4 regions of the Serratia sp. TSA_7 genome follow, and region 2 is predicted to be linked to each of the others. Evidence: predicted binding sites of a transcription regulator. Region 2 holds the regulator's gene; each other region holds the start of a gene.
The links. The regulator CRP, encoded in region 2, controls carbon source genes, mostly activating them, when cyclic AMP is high. The targets are predictions, from matches to a motif close to ATGTGANNNNNNTCACAT.
Positions count from the first base shown of each region.

Region 1: the regulator CRP is predicted to act here: its motif matches at 2,463-2,480, upstream of serA (phosphoglycerate dehydrogenase).
Region 3: the regulator CRP is predicted to act here: its motif matches at 2,945-2,962, upstream of ACUTQW_RS04405 (6-phosphofructokinase).
Region 4: the regulator CRP is predicted to act here: its motif matches at 2,731-2,748, upstream of ACUTQW_RS04885 (YjcB family protein).

Region 1 covers NZ_JBQZFU010000002.1:186,541-190,925, reverse strand. Annotated here, with positions in the region: gene ACUTQW_RS09815 (oxidative stress defense protein) at 1-543, shown strand, start outside; gene ACUTQW_RS09810 (LysR family transcriptional regulator ArgP) at 594-1,487, opposite strand; gene rpiA (ribose-5-phosphate isomerase RpiA) at 1,692-2,348, shown strand; gene serA (phosphoglycerate dehydrogenase) at 2,676-3,914, shown strand; gene ACUTQW_RS09795 (5-formyltetrahydrofolate cyclo-ligase) at 3,959-4,385, opposite strand, start outside.
Region 2 covers NZ_JBQZFU010000008.1:47,414-51,798, forward strand. Annotated here, with positions in the region: gene ACUTQW_RS20610 (phosphoribulokinase) at 34-903, shown strand; gene ACUTQW_RS20615 (OsmC family protein) at 949-1,356, opposite strand; gene crp (cAMP-activated global transcriptional regulator CRP) at 1,736-2,368, shown strand; gene ACUTQW_RS20625 (YccS/YhfK family putative transporter) at 2,423-4,385, shown strand, end outside.
Region 3 covers NZ_JBQZFU010000001.1:891,574-895,958, forward strand. Annotated here, with positions in the region: gene ACUTQW_RS04390 (class II fructose-bisphosphate aldolase) at 1-15, opposite strand, end outside; gene ACUTQW_RS04395 (PTS sugar transporter subunit IIC) at 2-1,369, opposite strand; gene ACUTQW_RS04400 (PTS sugar transporter subunit IIB) at 1,362-1,676, opposite strand; gene ACUTQW_RS04405 (6-phosphofructokinase) at 1,687-2,667, opposite strand; gene ACUTQW_RS04410 (DeoR/GlpR family DNA-binding transcription regulator) at 3,235-3,990, opposite strand; gene ACUTQW_RS04415 (NUDIX domain-containing protein) at 4,093-4,385, shown strand, end outside.
Region 4 covers NZ_JBQZFU010000001.1:998,385-1,002,769, reverse strand. Annotated here, with positions in the region: gene ACUTQW_RS04895 (penicillin-binding transpeptidase domain-containing protein) at 1-497, opposite strand, end outside; gene mrdA (penicillin-binding protein 2) at 600-2,525, opposite strand; gene ACUTQW_RS04885 (YjcB family protein) at 2,820-3,101, shown strand; gene ACUTQW_RS04880 (LysR family transcriptional regulator) at 3,109-3,975, opposite strand; gene ACUTQW_RS04875 (MFS transporter) at 4,094-4,385, shown strand, end outside.

The DNA.
Region 1 (4,385 bases), on a different contig from region 2:
AAAAAGCAGGTCGACGAGCGCGTGGCGCAATATTTCGATTTCCTGCAGAAAAACAATATCGAGAAGAAAGACATCAGCGCCGCCAATCTGCGCACTCAGCCGGAATATGATTACCTGAAAACCGGCGAGTCGGTATTGAAAGGCTACCGTGCGGTACGTCAGGTCCAGGTGACGTTACGTCAACTGGATAAACTGAACGAGCTGCTGGACGGCGCGTTGAAATCCGGCCTGAACGAGATCCGCTCAGTTGAGCTGGGCGTGGCGAAGCCGGATGTGTACCGCGAGCAGGCGCGCCAGAAGGCGATCGAGAATGCCACCCAGCAGGCCGCTTCTTTGGCGAAAGGCTTTAACGCCAAGCTGGGGCCGGTCTTCAGTATTCGTTACCATGTGGCCAACTACCAACCGATGCCGGTAGCGCGCATGTATAAATCGGCGGGGGCAGCGGCGGAAACCGATGCGGCGCAAACCTACGAACAGCAAAGCATTCACTTTGACGATCAGGTGGATGTGGTGTTCGAGTTGCAGCGTAACGCCGCTCAGTAACGGCAGGCTTGTTGCAGTAAAAAAGGTTCGCCACGGCGAACCTTTTCCATTTAATCCTGGCGCAGAACCTGGCGGCCATGCTCCAGCAGGGCGTCGGTCACTTTGCGCATCATGCGGCTCTCCGGCGCGAAGCGGTGCCAGAACAGCATGCGGCGCTGGAACAGGCCCGGCGTCAGATCGATAAGCTCACCCGAATCCAGCTCTTTCTCAATTTGCAGGTGCGGGATCATGCAGCAGGTGGTGCCCTGGCGCGCCAGTTGCACGAAGGCTTCCGACGAGTTCACGATGTGGCAGGGCACGCTGCCCGGCGACAGATCAAAGTTCTGTTGCAAGAAAGCCTGATGCATATCGTCGAGATGATCGAACGCCACCGCAGGCGCTTTCAGCAGCGCGGAGCGCGTGACGCCGTTCGGGAAGTAGCGCTCGGCAAAGCCTTTCGAGGCGACGAACAGATAATCCAGTGCGCCCAGTTGATCCACCAGACAGCTTGGCAGCGGCTGCGGCTGGATACTCACCGCACCCACCACTTCACCGCGGCGCAGCCTTTCCTGGGTACGCGTTTCGTCTTCCACCTGCAGGTTCAGGCGAATGGGGGAATCGGTCAGCACCGGTTTCAACGCAGGCAGCAACCAGGTCGCCAGACTGTCGGCGTTGACCGCCAGCGACAAGAGCAGCGGCGTATCGGCACCGGTGTCGTTACCCAGCCACTCTTCTTCCAGCAGTTCCACCTGGTGCAACAGCGCCAGCAATTTCTGGCCCTGCTCGGTCGGCCGCGGCGGTACGGTGCGCACCAGCAGCGGCTGGCCGAACAGATTTTCCAGCTGTTTAATGCGCTGGGATACCGCCGATTGGGTGATGCAAAGTTTCTGCGCGGCGCGCTCAAAGCCGCGCTCACGGATCACCGCGTCCAGCGCTTGCAGCGTTCGATAGTCTGGGCGTTTCATCGGAAAGATATCCCTTAAATTAGATTGATACTGGCACTATGCCACATTTCTGGCGTTTTACAGGTGGAAAAATCACGGGGCTATTTTGCTGCGGCGCGCCTAAAAATGCGGCTTAGGGTGAAGAAGTGTGATCCTGCCGGAGTGAAAAATAGCGATTTACCCTATAATACGCACACGTTTTCGTACAGAGGCAATGGACATATCATGACGCAGGATGAACTGAAAAAAGCGGTTGGCTGGGCAGCGCTGGATTACGTTACCCCGGGCACCATCGTTGGGGTGGGCACCGGCTCTACCGCCGCCCACTTTATTGACGCACTCGGCTCCATCAAGCACCAGATCGAAGGGGCGGTGTCCAGCTCCGACGCCTCTACCGCCAAGCTGAAAAGCCTGGGCATCCACGTGTTCGACAGCAACGAAGTGGATTCGCTGGATATTTACGTCGACGGCGCGGATGAAATCAACCGCCAGATGCAGATGATCAAAGGCGGCGGCGCGGCGCTGACGCGTGAAAAAATCATTGCCGCCATCGCGCGCAAGTTTATCTGTATCGTCGACTCCAGCAAACAGGTGGACGTGCTGGGCAAATTCCCGTTGCCGGTGGAAGTGATCCCGATGGCGCGATCTTATGTGGCGCGTGAGCTGGTGAAGCTGGGCGGCCTGCCGGAATACCGTCAGAACGTGCTGACCGACAACGGCAACGTGATCCTCGATGTGCATAACCTGAGCATCATGGATGCCATTGCTCTGGAAAACAAAATCAACGGCATCGCCGGGGTGGTGACCGTCGGCCTGTTCGCCAATCGTGGTGCGGATGTGGCGCTGGTCGGTACGCCTGACGGCGTGAAGGTGGTTGAATAAACCCCCCATGCTACGGAGGCGCGTAGAGTGCGCCTTTATCTTGTATGCGGTCTTGGATCCTGCCCGACCGCATAATTCACTGGCTAAAATATCTTTTATTAAAAGCGCCAAATTTGGTGACATATGTCACATTGTGAGCCTTGACTCCACAAAGCTTCTGTCTATTTCTTTCCCTTTGGCATTTTCTGCCAAAAACCGGCAACAACGCTGAGCCTTGTACTGACGGGCAGGCAATCGTTTGTATTGCCGCCCGCGTTATTTTTGTTATGTTGGATGCGTGCTGTTTCATAACAGCCGCTTCTGAAGTCTGAATATAGGGTCGGGTAAATGGCAAAAGTATCATTGGAGAAAGACAGGATTAAATTCCTGTTGGTGGAAGGGGTTCATCAGAGCACGGTAGATAATCTGCTTGCGGCCGGGTATACCAACATTGAATATCACAAAGGTGCGTTAGACACCGAAGCGCTTAAGGCATCCATCCGCGATGCTCACTTCGTCGGCATCCGATCGCGTACGCATCTGTCCGAAGAAGTTTTCGCTGCCGCAGAAAAACTGGTGGCGGTGGGTTGTTTCTGTATCGGCACTAACCAGGTTGATCTGAAAGCGGCGACCAAACGCGGCATTCCGGTGTTTAACGCGCCTTTCTCCAATACCCGATCCGTAGCCGAAATGGTGCTGGGCGAGCTGTTGCTGATGCTGCGCGGCATTCCTTCCGCCAACGCCAAGGCACACCGTGGCGAGTGGCAGAAACTGGCCGTCGGCTCGTTCGAAGCGCGCGGCAAGAGACTGGGGATTATCGGCTACGGCCATATCGGCACCCAGTTGGGTATCCTGGCCGAAGGCCTGGGCATGAAGGTGTTTTTCTACGACATCGAGAACAAGCTGCCGTTGGGTAATGCCCAGCAGGTAAGACACCTGTCCGATTTGCTCAATATGAGCGACGTGGTGACGCTGCACGTGCCGGAAACCCCGTCGACCAAGAACATGATGGGTGCAGAAGAGCTGGCGCTGATGAAGCCGGGTTCGATTCTGATCAACGCCTCGCGCGGCACCGTGGTGGATATCCCTGCGCTGTGCAATGTACTGGCCAGCAAACATTTGGCCGGTGCGGCGATCGACGTCTTCCCGGAAGAGCCTGCGACCAACAGCGAGCCGTTCAACTCGCCGCTGTGCGAGTTCGACAACGTGATCCTGACTCCGCATATCGGCGGCTCCACTCAGGAAGCGCAGGAGAACATCGGCGACGAAGTGGCGGGCAAGCTGGCGAAATACTCCGACAACGGTTCGACCCTGTCGGCGGTTAACTTCCCGGAAGTGTCGCTGCCGGCGCATGGCCCGAACGCCAGCCGCCTGCTGCACATTCACGAGAACCGCCCTGGCGTGCTGACGCAGATTAACCAGATCTTCGCGGAAGAAGGGGTGAACATCGCTGCGCAGTACCTGCAAACCGGTCCGGAAATCGGCTACGTGGTTATCGATATCGAAGCGGAAACCGAACGTGCCGACGCCGCATTGCAGCGCATGAAGGCGATTGCCGGTACCATTCGCGCCCGCCTGTTGTTCTGAGTGTTTGCGCGTTAACGAAAAGGCCGGATAAATCCGGCCTTTTGCTATTCCTGCTCCCGCCACACCCAATTCTGCGATGGGGTGATGATTTCCGGTAACGGGATATCCCAATGTTCCACCGGGACCTTTTCCACCTGCTGACAGTCGTGCGCTAACCCTATCGGGTAGAGGCCCGTCAGCTGCCAGTTTTGCAAGGTGCGATCGTAGAACCCGCCGCCCATCCCCAAACGCTGGCCTGCGCTGTCGAAGGCGACCAGTGGCGTCAGCACCACATCGAGTTCACCGACCGGCAATACGTGGCGTACGTCGAGCTGTGGCTCGAGAATATTAAAGCGGTTGTTCACCAATAGCGTATCCGGGGTATAGCGCAGGAACAGCAGATTGCCGGCGCTGAACGGGTGCAGAACCGGCAGATAAACCTGCAATCCCTGCCGCCATAATCGTTCGATCAACGGACCGCTATCCAGTTCG
Region 2 (4,385 bases):
CGCCGGCGCATTTAACACGGAGTGACAACCACCATGTCCGCCAAACATCCCGTTATCGCAGTGACCGGCTCCAGCGGCGCCGGCACCACCACCACCAGCGTGGCGTTCCGCAAGATATTCCAGCAGTTGAACATCCGTGCGGCGGAGCTGGAAGGCGACAGCTTCCACCGCTATACCCGGCCGGAAATGGACGCGGCGATCCGCAAAGCGCGCGATCTGGGTCGTCATATCAGCTATTTCGGGCCTGAGGCCAACGACTTCGGTCTGCTGCAACAGAGCTTTATCGAGTACGGCAAGAACGGCACCGGACGGTCACGCAAGTACCTTCATACCTACGACGAAGCGGTGCCCTATAACCAGGTCCCCGGCACCTTTACGCCTTGGGAAGCGCTGCCGGCGCCGACCGACGTGCTGTTCTATGAAGGGTTGCATGGCGGCGTGGTTACCGAACATACCGACGTGGCCAAACATGTCGATCTGCTGGTCGGCGTGGTACCGATCGTTAACCTGGAGTGGATCCAAAAACTGATCCGCGATACCGGCGAGCGCGGGCATTCACGTGAAGCGGTGATGGATTCGGTGGTGCGTTCGATGGAGGATTATATCAACTACATCACGCCGCAGTTCTCGCGCACCCACATCAACTTCCAGCGCGTGCCGACGGTGGATACCTCCAACCCGTTCGCCGCCAAAGCCATCCCTTCACTGGATGAAAGCTTCGTGGTGATTCACTTCCGCGGGCTGGATCAGATCGATTTCCCTTACCTGCTGGCGATGCTGCAAGGCTCTTTTATCTCGCACATCAATACGCTGGTGGTGCCGGGCGGCAAAATGGGGCTGGCGATGGAGCTGATCATGGCGCCGCTGGTGCAGCAACTGCTGGAAGGCAAAAAAATCGGGTAATGGGTCGGAGCGCGGCAGTTGGCCGCGCCCCTTTATTCTTACGCGTTACGCTACGTCGCGGATTTCAAAGCTGTGAGTCACGCTGGCAGCCTTGTTCAGCATCAACGACACCGAGCAGTATTTCTCGGCGGAGAGGTTCACCGCACGTTCAACGATATTGTCGGTCAGATCTTTGCCGGTCACGATAAAATGCAGGTTGATATGGGTAAAGACGCGCGGCACTTCTTCACGCCGTTCGGAGGTCAATTTCACCTCGCAATCACGCACGTCATTACGCCCTTTTTTCAGGATCGACACCACGTCGATAGCGCTGCATCCCCCCACCGACATCAGCACCATTTCCATCGGGCTGGGGGCTTTATCGCCGGCGTTGCCGTCCATCAACACCTGATGGCCAGACGCGGATTCCCCCAGAAACGTCAACCCTTCCACCCACTTAACTCTTGCCTGCATATTGGTCACTCCGATTAATTTCTTAAAATCAGAGTACGCTTTCGCATAGAAACTGGCAACGGAACCTGATGCTGGTCATGTGCGAGCAAGACAACACGAGACACCCGCCTCACTCTGTGCTACAAACAGAGCCGCAATAAATCTTTCCGGGACACTGATTTCAGGGAAACTCCCAGAGAAAGGCTCCTTTACCGGTATGTTAATAGAATGTAGCTTGCAGCTCTCCCGGCAAGTTAATATGCTAGAGCGACAGCGTATATTTATGACACGCCTCAAAACCTGCTGCCAGCCACCCTTAAAACAACGGCGACAGCACGTTTTACAGGGAACTCTGACCCCTGTGACACAAGGCAGCGATAACAACAGAGGATAACAGCGAATGGTTCTCGGCAAACCGCAAACAGACCCTACACTCGAATGGTTCCTGTCTCATTGCCATATCCACAAATATCCATCCAAAAGTACGCTGATTCACCAAGGTGAAAAAGCCGAAACGCTTTACTACATCGTAAAAGGCTCCGTCGCGGTGCTGATTAAAGATGAAGAGGGTAAAGAGATGATCCTGTCCTACCTTAACCAGGGGGATTTCATCGGCGAGCTTGGATTGTTTGAAGAAGGCCAGGAGCGTAGCGCCTGGGTCAGGGCGAAAACCGCCTGTGAAGTGGCTGAGATTTCTTACAAGAAATTCCGCCAACTGATTCAGGTCAACCCGGATATCCTGATGCGCCTGTCAGCGCAGATGGCAAGCCGCCTGCAAGTGACCTCAGAAAAAGTGGGTAACCTCGCCTTCCTGGACGTTACCGGTCGCATCGCGCAAACGCTGCTGAACCTGGCGAAACAGCCCGATGCCATGACCCACCCAGACGGCATGCAGATCAAAATCACCCGCCAGGAAATTGGTCAGATCGTCGGTTGTTCACGTGAAACCGTCGGCCGCATTCTGAAAATGCTGGAGGATCAAAACCTGATCTCCGCCCACGGCAAAACCATTGTCGTTTACGGCACACGTTAATCACTGAAAAAACGGCGCGATGATTCGCGCCGTTTTTTTATGCCCCGACCGATCATGTGGCGTCGACTGATTTACCACCCGGAAGTCAATTACGCACTGCGGCAAACGCTGGTGCTGTGTCTGCCGGTGCTCTTTGGCCTGCTGATCGGCCACCTGCAACTCGGCCTGCTGTTTTCCCTGGTTCCCGCCTGCTGTAACATCGCCGGGCTGGACACGCCCCACAAACGTTTTTTCAAACGCCTGATCGTCGGCGGCTCACTGTTTGCACTCAGCAGCCTGTTGCTGCAGCAGGCGTTGTTGTGGCAATTGCCGCTGCCGGCGTTGATGCTCGGCCTGGCTCTGCTGCTCGGCGTCAGCGGCGAGATCAGCCCGTTACATGCCCGCCTGCTCCCCGCCGCGTTGATCGCCGCCATCTTTTCACTCAGCATGGCCGGCACGGTGCCGCTGTGGTACGCCCCCTTACTGTATGTGGTGGGTACCGCCTGGTACGGCCTGTTCACCTGGTTCTGGTTCAAGCTGTGGAAAGAACAGCCGATGCGCGAATCGTTGAGCCAGCTTTATCTGGAACTGGCGGACTACTTCGAAGCCAAGTATTCCCTGTTAACCCAACATACCGATCCGCAAACCGCGTTACCGCCACTGCTGGTGCGCCAGCAAAAAGTGATGGACCTGATCAGCCTGCTGTATCAGCAGCTCAACTTTTTGCCGCACGCCAATAATCTCGAGCAAAAACGCCTGCAGCGAACCTTTCAGGTCGCGCTGGATTTACAAGAACACATTACCGTCAGCCTGCACCTGCCGGAAGAAGTGCAAAAACTGGTGGAGCAGAGCCAGGCCGAAGCGATTATCCGCCGCAATGCGCAGGTGATTGCCGGCCGGCTGCGCACGGTGGCGCACGATATTCTCTATCATCAATACTCTCAGCGCTTCAGCATGGTCAACGAGCTGGCGGCACTGGAAAAAGTGGCCGCACAGCACCCCGACAATCCGGTGGGCCAATTCTGTTACTACCACTTCAGCCGTATCGCTCGCCTGCTGCGCACCCAGCATCCGTTATACCGTCGCGACCTGATGGCCAATCAAAACCGCCTGCCGTTCTGGCCGGCGCTGTTCAGCTACCTGTCGTTCAAATCCAACGCCCTGCGCAATGCGGCACGGTTAGGAGTGATGTTGGCGGCAGGCAGCAGCCTGGGGATGATTTTCAATCTGCCAAAACCTTATTGGATCCTGCTGACCGTCATGCTGGTGAGCCAGAACGGCTACAACGCCACCCGGGTTCGCATCCAGCACCGTGCGCTCGGCACGTTGGCCGGGCTGGTGATCGCCGCCGGGTTGCTGCAGTTGCAAATGCCCGAGGGCGCGACCCTGAGCGTGATGCTGGTCATTACGCTGGCGGCCTATCTGGTTTCGCGTAAAAACTACGGGCTGGCGGTGATTGGCTTTACGGTGACGGCGGTCTATACCCTGCAACTGCTGGCGCTGAACGGCACACATTTCCTGATCCCTCGCCTTATAGACACCCTGATCGGCTGCGTATTGGTGTTCGGTGGCACCATCTGGCTGTGGCCACAGTGGCAAAGCGGCCTGCTGCGCAAGAACGCCCATCAGGCGCTGGAGAAAGATCAACAGGCACTGCGCCTGCTGCTGGAAGAGCAGGAACCCGATCCCAGCGCGTTGGCCTATGCGCGCATGCAGGTGAACCAAGCGCACAACGCGCTGTTCACCTCATTGAATCAGGCAATGCAGGAGCCGGGGTTTGAATCCAGCTATCTGGCGGATATGCGCCTGTGGGTAACGCACAGTCAGTTTATTGTCGAACACCTGAACGCGATGACCATTCTGGCGCGCGAGCACTATATGCTGACGCCCAAGCTGGCGCAGGAGTATCTGCAAACCTGCGAGATAGCGCTGCAAAGCTGCCAGCAGCGGCTGGAGTATGACGGGCCAAGCAGCGGCAACAGCATCATGCAGCCACCGGATTTGCACCCGGAAATGCCGGTTACCGAAATGGAGCGCC
Region 3 (4,385 bases), on a different contig from region 2:
ATTATAGAGTTTCATGGACTTTCCCCTCAGGGTGTTTGGTTGATTTACCGTTAACGAACCACGCAATCAGCGTGACGAAGACAATAAACAGGGCGATGAACAGCCAGTTGCCCTGGAAGGCATGCCCCATCACCAGGCCGCTGCTGATGACGTCGGAATCGCTGAAGGTCACACCGACAAAACCGTAACTTTCCAGCATCGGCACCAGAATGGCCGGCAGGAAGGTGATGAACAGGCCGTGAACCACGCCACCGATCATCGCGCCGCGTCGTCCGCCAAGAGCGTTACCGAAAATGCCTGCGGTGCCGCCGGCGAAGAAGTTGGTGAGCAGGCCGGGCAGGATCATCGCCAGACCGAACATCGGGAAAACGATCATGCCGATGATGGAACCCAGGGTCGTGGCCAGGAAACCGACAATCACCGCATTGGGCGCATAGGGGAACAACACCGGGCAATCCAGCGCCGGGCGGGCATCCGGCACGATGCGCATGGCAATGCCGCGAAACGCCGGCACCAGCTCATTCAGCAACAGACGCACGCCGCTGTAGAGGATAAACACGCCGGCGACGAACTGAATGGCCTGCATAAAGGAGTACATCAGGTAATTCATACCACCGGCGTATTGGGCGATGAACTGCGGCCCGGCCGCCAGTGCGGGGATCAGGTACATCGGGATCATCACCACCGCCATCGACAGATAGGTGTCTTGCAGAAACTTGAAGTTGTCGGGTAATTCCAGATCCTCGGTGGAACGCGACCCTTTGCCGACCACCTTGGCGACCGCCGCCTGCACCAGATAACCGATGGTGCAGAAGTGCCCCAGCGCCACCTCGTCTGAACCGGTGATTTTGCGCACTACCGGCTGCGCCAGTGCCGGCATCAACACCGCCATCACGCCGCCAAAGATCCCGCCGGTCAAAATCAGCGGCATCCCGGTCAACCCGGCTTTATAGCCGATCACCGCGCCGATGGTAGCCATCCACAACAACGCCTGCCCGGTCAGGAAAATGTATTTGAACGGGGTGATGCGGGCGATGATGATATTCACGGCGAAAATCACCAGCAGCGTCATCGCCACTTCAGAACCCAGCTCGCGGTTGGCCAGGCCGGCAATGGCGGCGACGTCGGTGATGTAACCGGTCATGCCGAAGCCGTGGGTGAAGATACTGTTCAGGTAGGTCAGGGCGCCGACAATGATGTTGATGCCCGCCATCATGATCAGAAAGCCCAACAGCGTTTTGAACGTGCCTTCGGCGACCTTGCCGATGGATTTTTTCTGCAGCAACAACCCCAGCATGGCGATAAAGGCAATCAGGATCGACGCCTGACCCAGCAGATCTTTGACGATAAAATCGATCAGGCTACTCATGATGGGGGCCCTTCATGTCGCGCTCTTTCAAAAAGGCCACAATCTTTTGCTCGATTTCCGCTTTATCGGTGAGCCGGTGGAGAACAATGACCCGTTTTTTTTCTTCTTCGCTGGCGTCGGCATTTAAAATATCGGCGAAGGTTTTTTGGGTAAGAATAATATCTGATTTAAAGGCGCTGGCTTCAGAGATTGTGGTGTGATCAATATCGGCTTCAATCTCTAATTTTTTAAGCACCGCTTTTGCGCTCATTTCGATGGCAAAGCTGGAGCCGAGGCCGCAGCCGCAAACACACAGTATTTTAAGCATGGACATCTCCTCAGATTATATTTAACTGCCTGGCGAGTTTGTAATGGTGTCCTTCGGTGTCGACCAAACGTTTTTGCATGCTGATTAAATCAATCGGAATAGGTTGGTTGCCGGCATTAATAATGATTGCCTTGTTTTTCATTCCGGAATGAATACAGCGCACGACTTCGCTGGCCATAAGGGTTCCCTGATAAATTTCTTCGCAGGTGGGATCGCCATTGCGCAGACCGTACCCCACGATGGTTTTGCGAATACGCACGCCAATCTTGGGTTCCAGCTGTTTAATCATGGTGTCGATCGCCCCCTGGAAGCCTGGCGAATACTCTTTTGTATATCCTTCAGAACATAAAATGATAACGCTGTTTTGCCGCTCCAGCCGGTGGGTTATTTTTTCCGCCAATGCGTTCAAGGGATGTTGGCATTCTGGAATCAGGGCAAAGTCCGCATTGGATTTTATCGCCGATTGCAGCGTCAGTTCCCCGCAGTAACCGCCCAGCAGCTCAATCATAAATACGCGGCCCGGCAGGGCGCGCCCGGTATTTCTCAGCTTGGAGACTTCTTTTATCACCTGCTCGCAGGCGGTGGAAAAGCCGATGGTGTAGTAGCTGCCAAAAACGTCATTGTCGATGGTCATGCCCACGCCAAAACAGTTAACGCCAAACTCGCTGAGCGTATTTAAAAACTGCAGCGAGCCGTCGCCGCCGGCCATAATAAGCACGTCAATGTGCAGAGCTTTAAGTTGCTTGCCGATAGTTTCATATTCACTGGCGACCAGTTTCTTTGCCGTTCGGCCAGAAGAGATAATGGGCATCGATGAAATAGAGAAATCGACCAGATCGCGTCTGGCGATGGAATGATGCTGATTAGCCAGTAAGCCCGGTATTCCGCCGTTAAAAAGAACGATATCTGCCTGCGCCAGCCTGGCGACCTGGAAAATAAAGTTGTTGATACCGGTGACATCGCCACCGCTTATTACCACGCCGATTTTCATATGCCTGCTCCCAGCCCGTTCCGTTGCAGTCATTGTTATTTTTGGCATCGGTAAAATTTGCAAGCGATATCACAAAACAATCACAAATATTTCCTTGGAACACATTGACAGCACTATTGAGAGTGATTTTTCTGTGAGGCTTGTCTCGTTTTTGTTTTTGATAGATAAAAGAGAAAAGGTGACTATTTATTGATAATCAATATGTTGCCATTCGATTGCTGCGGTTTTTTTATAAAGCGGGAAAAATAGCAGGTTGGGCCGGGATCAGTTTAATGAAATGTGATTACTCTCGCATTTTTTGTGGCAGTGAGACGAATACGTAAAATTAATATCCCTCAATATGGGGGCAGGATTAAATAGCTGCGCCTAATAGTACTGCTGGTGAGGAGCATGCAGAGCGCCGACACGCCGTGAATGCATCCATGGAGGCTCGTATCGCGCGTCCATGCGCTCAACGGTCGGCTAACCTGCATGCTCTCCACCCGTCCCAAGCTTGGGGTGTTGCGGTATTAAACGCAGCCATTTAATAACCGCGCATTGATTAAGTCTTTTATTTGGCCGTGCCACTCAGGCCCTCACCACGGTGACCCCGGCCTGTTCCAGCGGGGCGATCAACGCGGCGTCGGTCGCACGTTCGACAATAATGGTCTGCGCCAGCGTGATGTCGCCAATCGCAAATTGTGAGGCGGCGTTCAGCTTGGCGGCGGAGGCCAGCACCACGGTTTCTGCCGCCCGTGCCGCCAGCGCGCGCTTGATATAGGCCTCTTCGAGATCGCCGGTGCTGAGCCCGGCGGTCGGGTGCACGCCCGTCACGCCCATAAAGTAAATGTCGGCGCGGATATGCGACATGGCTTCCACCGCAGCGGCACCCACGCTGACGATCGAGTGTTTATACAATCGCCCGCCGATCAGGATCACCTCCACTTTGGGGTGTTCAACCAACCCGACCGCCACGCTGGGGCTGTGGGTGACGATAGTCGCCTCCAGCGTGGGCGGCAGCTGTTTCACCAGCTCGGCGGAGGTGGTGCCGCCATCGATGATCACCACTTGCCCTGGAATGATCATCGCCGCTGCGGCTTTGGCGATGGCACGCTTGGCGGCCGATTCCTGCCCGTTTCTTTCGGCAAAGGTGCCGATGGCGGGGGAGACCGGCAACGCGCCGCCGTGCACCCTTTGCAGCAGCCCTTCGCTGTCCAGCTCACGCAGATCGCGGCGGAGGGTGTCTTCGGACAGCCCGAACATTTCGCTGAGTTGTTTGGCCAGCACCTGTCCGTCCTGTGCCAGTTTTTCCAGAATGATTTTTTTGCGCTGACTGGTGAGCATCGCGTTGTCCCGTTAAATTTTGCACTGCACGAAATATCTTGATCATACACGAAACTGCACGATAGTATCCAGTTCCTTTCCTGAGTTGTGGAGTTGACCAACATGATTGCGACCAAAGATCGGGTTCGAATCGTTGAAACCCGGGTGTTGTCCGACGACTGGTATCTGCTGAAAAAAACCACCTTTGATTTTTTGCGCCGTGATGGCGTATGGCAACGGCAAAACCGCGAAACTTACGATCGCGGCGACGGTGCGACCATTTTGCTGTTTAACCGGCAGGTGCAAAAGGTGGTGCTGACGCGCCAGTTCCGCTTCCCGGTGTTCGTCAACGGCCACGACGGCATGCTGATAGAGGCCGCCGCCGGCTTGCTGGACAATGCCTCGCCGGAGGAGCG
Region 4 (4,385 bases), on a different contig from region 2:
TGGCCCATCGGGTAAAAGCGGCTGAAATCCTGCTCGGTGCTGACACCGGTCAGATGCAGTTTATTGATGTAGTTCGCGTTATCGTCTTCCACCTTGCGGGCCAGATAGACGAAACGCTTATGGGCGTTGGCCTGAATCAACTTTTGCACGTCGGTCAGCGGCATTTTCAGCACGTTGGCCAGGCTCTGCCAGCGTTCGTTGCCGGTATCGGTATGGGTGTCGAGAATATGCTTGGGATCCAGCACGATATCTTTCGAAGACACGCTCACCGCCAGCGCTTCATCATTGCGGTCGGTGATCATACCCCGGTTGGTCGGTAGCACCTGCGTGCGAATTGAGCGCTGATCCGCCTGGTCCGCCAACTGCTGATGCTCCATCAATTGCAAATAGCCCACCCGGAACGCCAGCAGGAAAAAACACACCAGAATACCGGCGCAAATCCAGCCAAACCTCAGTGAGGAATAATTTTTACCGCTTTTTTTTATTAGTGGCGCCACTGTTAACCCTGCGTTTTTATTCGGATTATGTAATTATTTCAGTCTACCCTGACGGAAATCTTTAGAAGATTGCAGTTTGTAAGAAAGTAAAAACAAACGCGTTTACTGTTGCACATCCTCACTGTCGTTTAACTCCGGTTTAACTTTCTGCCCATCATCAGGTTTCGGCGCGTTGGCCGGGTCAAAAATGTGGTCAAGGATTGCCCGTGCGGTTGGCCCCGCCACCACACCGTCACCGCCGCCGTTTTCCAGAATCAGTGCCATCGCCACCCGCGGATTTTTATAGGGAGCGAACAGCGTGTAGAAAATATGGTCACGCAACCGTACCGGGATCATCTTGGCGTTATAGGTCTGATTTTCTTTCAGACTGAATACCTGCGAAGTGCCGGATTTGGCGGCGATCTGATACGGCGCGGTATGGAACAGCTTGTAACCGGTGCCGTTCGGCAAGTTGGCCATACCGTACATGCCATTGCGCACAATGCCCCAGTACGGTGATTTGGCATCGCCGATCTGTGCCGTCTGCAGCGGCGGTTGATAGCAGCTCACCCGATTGCCCTGGCGCATGGAATACAACAGATGGGGCGTTTTCACCTTGCCGTTATTGATAAGCGTGGTCAGCGCCTTCACCATCTGAATTGGCGTGGCGACCCAATACCCCTGGCCGATGCCGACCGATACGGTATCGCCCTGATACCAGGGTTTTTTATGCACCCGCTGCTTCCAGTCGCGGCTGGGCAGTACGCCGCGATACTCTTCGTTGAGATCGATCCCGGTCGCCTGGCCGTAACCGAATTGGCTCAGCCAGCTGTGAATGCGATCGATGCCCATTTCAAACGCCACCTGATAAAAGAAGGTATCGGCGGACTCCTCTATCGCTTTGGTGACGTTCAGCATACCGTGGCCACTCTTCAGCCAGTCGCGGTAACGGCGTTGGGTACCCGGCAACGTCCAGGTCGGCGCGCCAAAGAAGCTGGTGTTGGGGGTTATCACCCCGGCGAACAGCGCAGAGGTAGCCATATAAGGCTTCACGGTAGACGCCGGCGGGTACAGCCCCTGAGTGACGCGGTTAATCAGCGGTAGATCCGGGTTGGTCAATAAGCTTTTATAGGCTTTGTAACTGATCCCCTTAACGAACGGGTTGGGATCGTAACTGGGGCTGGACACCATCGCCAAAATGCCGCCATCGCGCGGGTCCTCAACCACCACCGCCGCTCGCTGCCCCTTCAGCACCGACTCGATATACTGCTGTAACGGCAAATCGAGCGTCAGATAGATATTTTTGCCGGCCTGCGGCGGCTGTTCTTTCAGCAGGCGTATCACGCGGCCGTGGTTATCCACCTCCACTTCCTGATAGCCGGTGGTGCCGTGAAGTTCCGACTCATAGTAAGCCTCAATGCCCTGCTTGCCGATGTTATGATCGGCGGAGTAATTTTCGCCGATGCCGGCTTTATCGAGGCGTTTCACATCGCCATCGTTGATTTTCGATACATAACCCACCACGTGCGCCAGTTCGGCGCCATACGGATATTCCCGCTGCTGATAGGTGTCGATGGTCACCCCGTCAAAACGATATTGATTGACCGCAAAACGGGCGACCTCAGTGTCGTTCAGCCCGCTTTTCAGCGTCACCGGTTTATAGCGGCCGTTGTGGTGCATATCGTCGCGAAAGGTGGCGATGTCCTCTGGCGTCAGATCGACAATCGGCGTCAGCGCCTGTAGCAGCGCGGCCATATTGGCGATTTTGCTGGGTATAACCTGGATCTGGTACAGCGTGATGTTACGCACCAGTGGGATGCCGTTACGGTCGAATATCAGCCCGCGGCTAGGGGCAATCGGCAGCATTTTGATGTCGTTCTGATTGGAGCGCGTCTGGTAGAACGCATGTTGCTTAATCTGCAGGTGATACAGGTTGACGATCAGTGCGCCGAAGCAGGCGATCACCAACGCCATCGCCGCGCAGGCACGGCGAATAAACAACATTTCCTCAGCGGAATGGTCACGGATTTTTTCTTTTAAGAGGGCCATACGCAGTGCAGTACCTGTCTGACGTCACATTTTCCCCAGATAAATCAGGGCAGTGAAAAGTCGGCAAGCATAGCGTTATTGGTTAACGGCCCCCATTAAAAGGTTGCTAATGAAATGGCATAAATGTTTCAGCATATTGGAATGTTTCCGGGTACCGGCTTTTATGCCGTACAGGGATTGAGCACCCCTTTATCCCAGTGCTACAATGTGACGCAGATCACACTACTCCATTTTTGCCCGCACTGTTCTCCGGCGCCCTGCCGGCTGCGGCTTTGTCACAAAGGATCACGTTCGATGAGTACCATAGCCACGGGTTTGATTATGATGCGCTGGGAATTGCTGAGCGCCGTAATGATGTTTATGGCCAGCCAGTTAAACGTCGTTTGCCGTAAGACCAGCCGTAACGGCATGGCATTCATGTTCAGCAGCCTCGGGCTGTTCACCACCTGTTGGTTTGTGATGGGCCTGATGGGCATCAGTTTCAGCCAGGAAGGATTCCTGCATTTTTGGTCAGTGACCAAAGACGTATTCTTCGACGTGATGAGCAAAACCCCGACCGACTGGCCAATGCCCTGAGCCGCACTTAATCTCCCCCTGCAGCAGGCAACGGTGCCGACATCTCCAGCAGTATTTTGCCGAATGCCTGCGCAGCCGCGCCAGGTTCCGCGCCGTTGACGATCAGGGTGAAATCGACGTCGGGCAATTCAGGTAGCCCATACTGACCATTAACCGTTTTCATTCCCGGCGCCAGATCCCCGCTTGCCATGACGGCAATGCCCAACCCCGCCAGCACGGCCGCCCGTAGCCCTTGTTGGCTTTGTGAAGTGAAGGCGGTGTGCCATTGGATTGCCTTGCTTTCCAAAGCGGCGATCCCGGCTTCGCGACTGACCGACGGCGCGGGCAACAACGCCAGCGGCAACGACGAGCCCGCCAGGCTGAATGTCTCAGCCGCTACCCACACCAGCTGCGTCCGCCGCAATAACCGGCCCTCAATACGGTTAGCCAGCGACATCACGACGGCCAAATCCAGTTCGTTGCCCTTCACCATCCCGCAAAGATCCAGCCCGATACTGACATTCACCTCCAACCTGACCGCAGGAAAAGCCCGGGCGAACTGGGATAACAGCGGCGGCAATCGTTCCCCCAGAAAACTCTCCGTCAGGCCAAAACGTACTGATCCCGACACGGGTGAGGATTCAAAGCGCCGCTGCATGGCGTCGAGCGCCTGCAAAACGTGCACGGCGTGGCGCAGCAAATCTTCACCGTCTTCGGTTAGCGTCAGGCGCCGCGTAGTGCGGTGCAACAACTGCCGGCCAATCTGCTCCTCGAGCCGACGGATCTGGTGACTGATCGCGGATTGGGTCAGATTCAGTTGCTGCGCCGCGCGCGTAAAGCCGCCGGTTTCGGTAACCGTAACGAAGGTGCGCAGCAGTGTCGGGTCAATGTTCATAGGGCGATTACATGACAGGAATTAATTAATAACGATAAATTAAATCATTTCTATCATGCAAGCCATTTATCCAGAATGGCTGTTCGTTTCCCTAACCTTTCTTTTGTGGAAAAAATTCATGACGCTCTCTCACGCCAGTAAAAACCGACTGGCATTAACGGCAATTTGCCTCGCCGCGCTGATGTTCGGCCTGGAAATCTCCAGCGTACCGGTCATACTGCCGACGCTGGAACGGGTATTACACAGTGATTTCAGCGATATGCAGTGGATTATGAATGCCTACACCCTGGCCTGCACCGCCGTGATGATGGCCACCGGAACGCTGTCTGACCGTTTTGGCCGCAGGCGAGTTTTCATCCTCGCCATTGCCGCTTTTGGCCTAACCTCCTTACTCTGCGGCCTGGCCAACG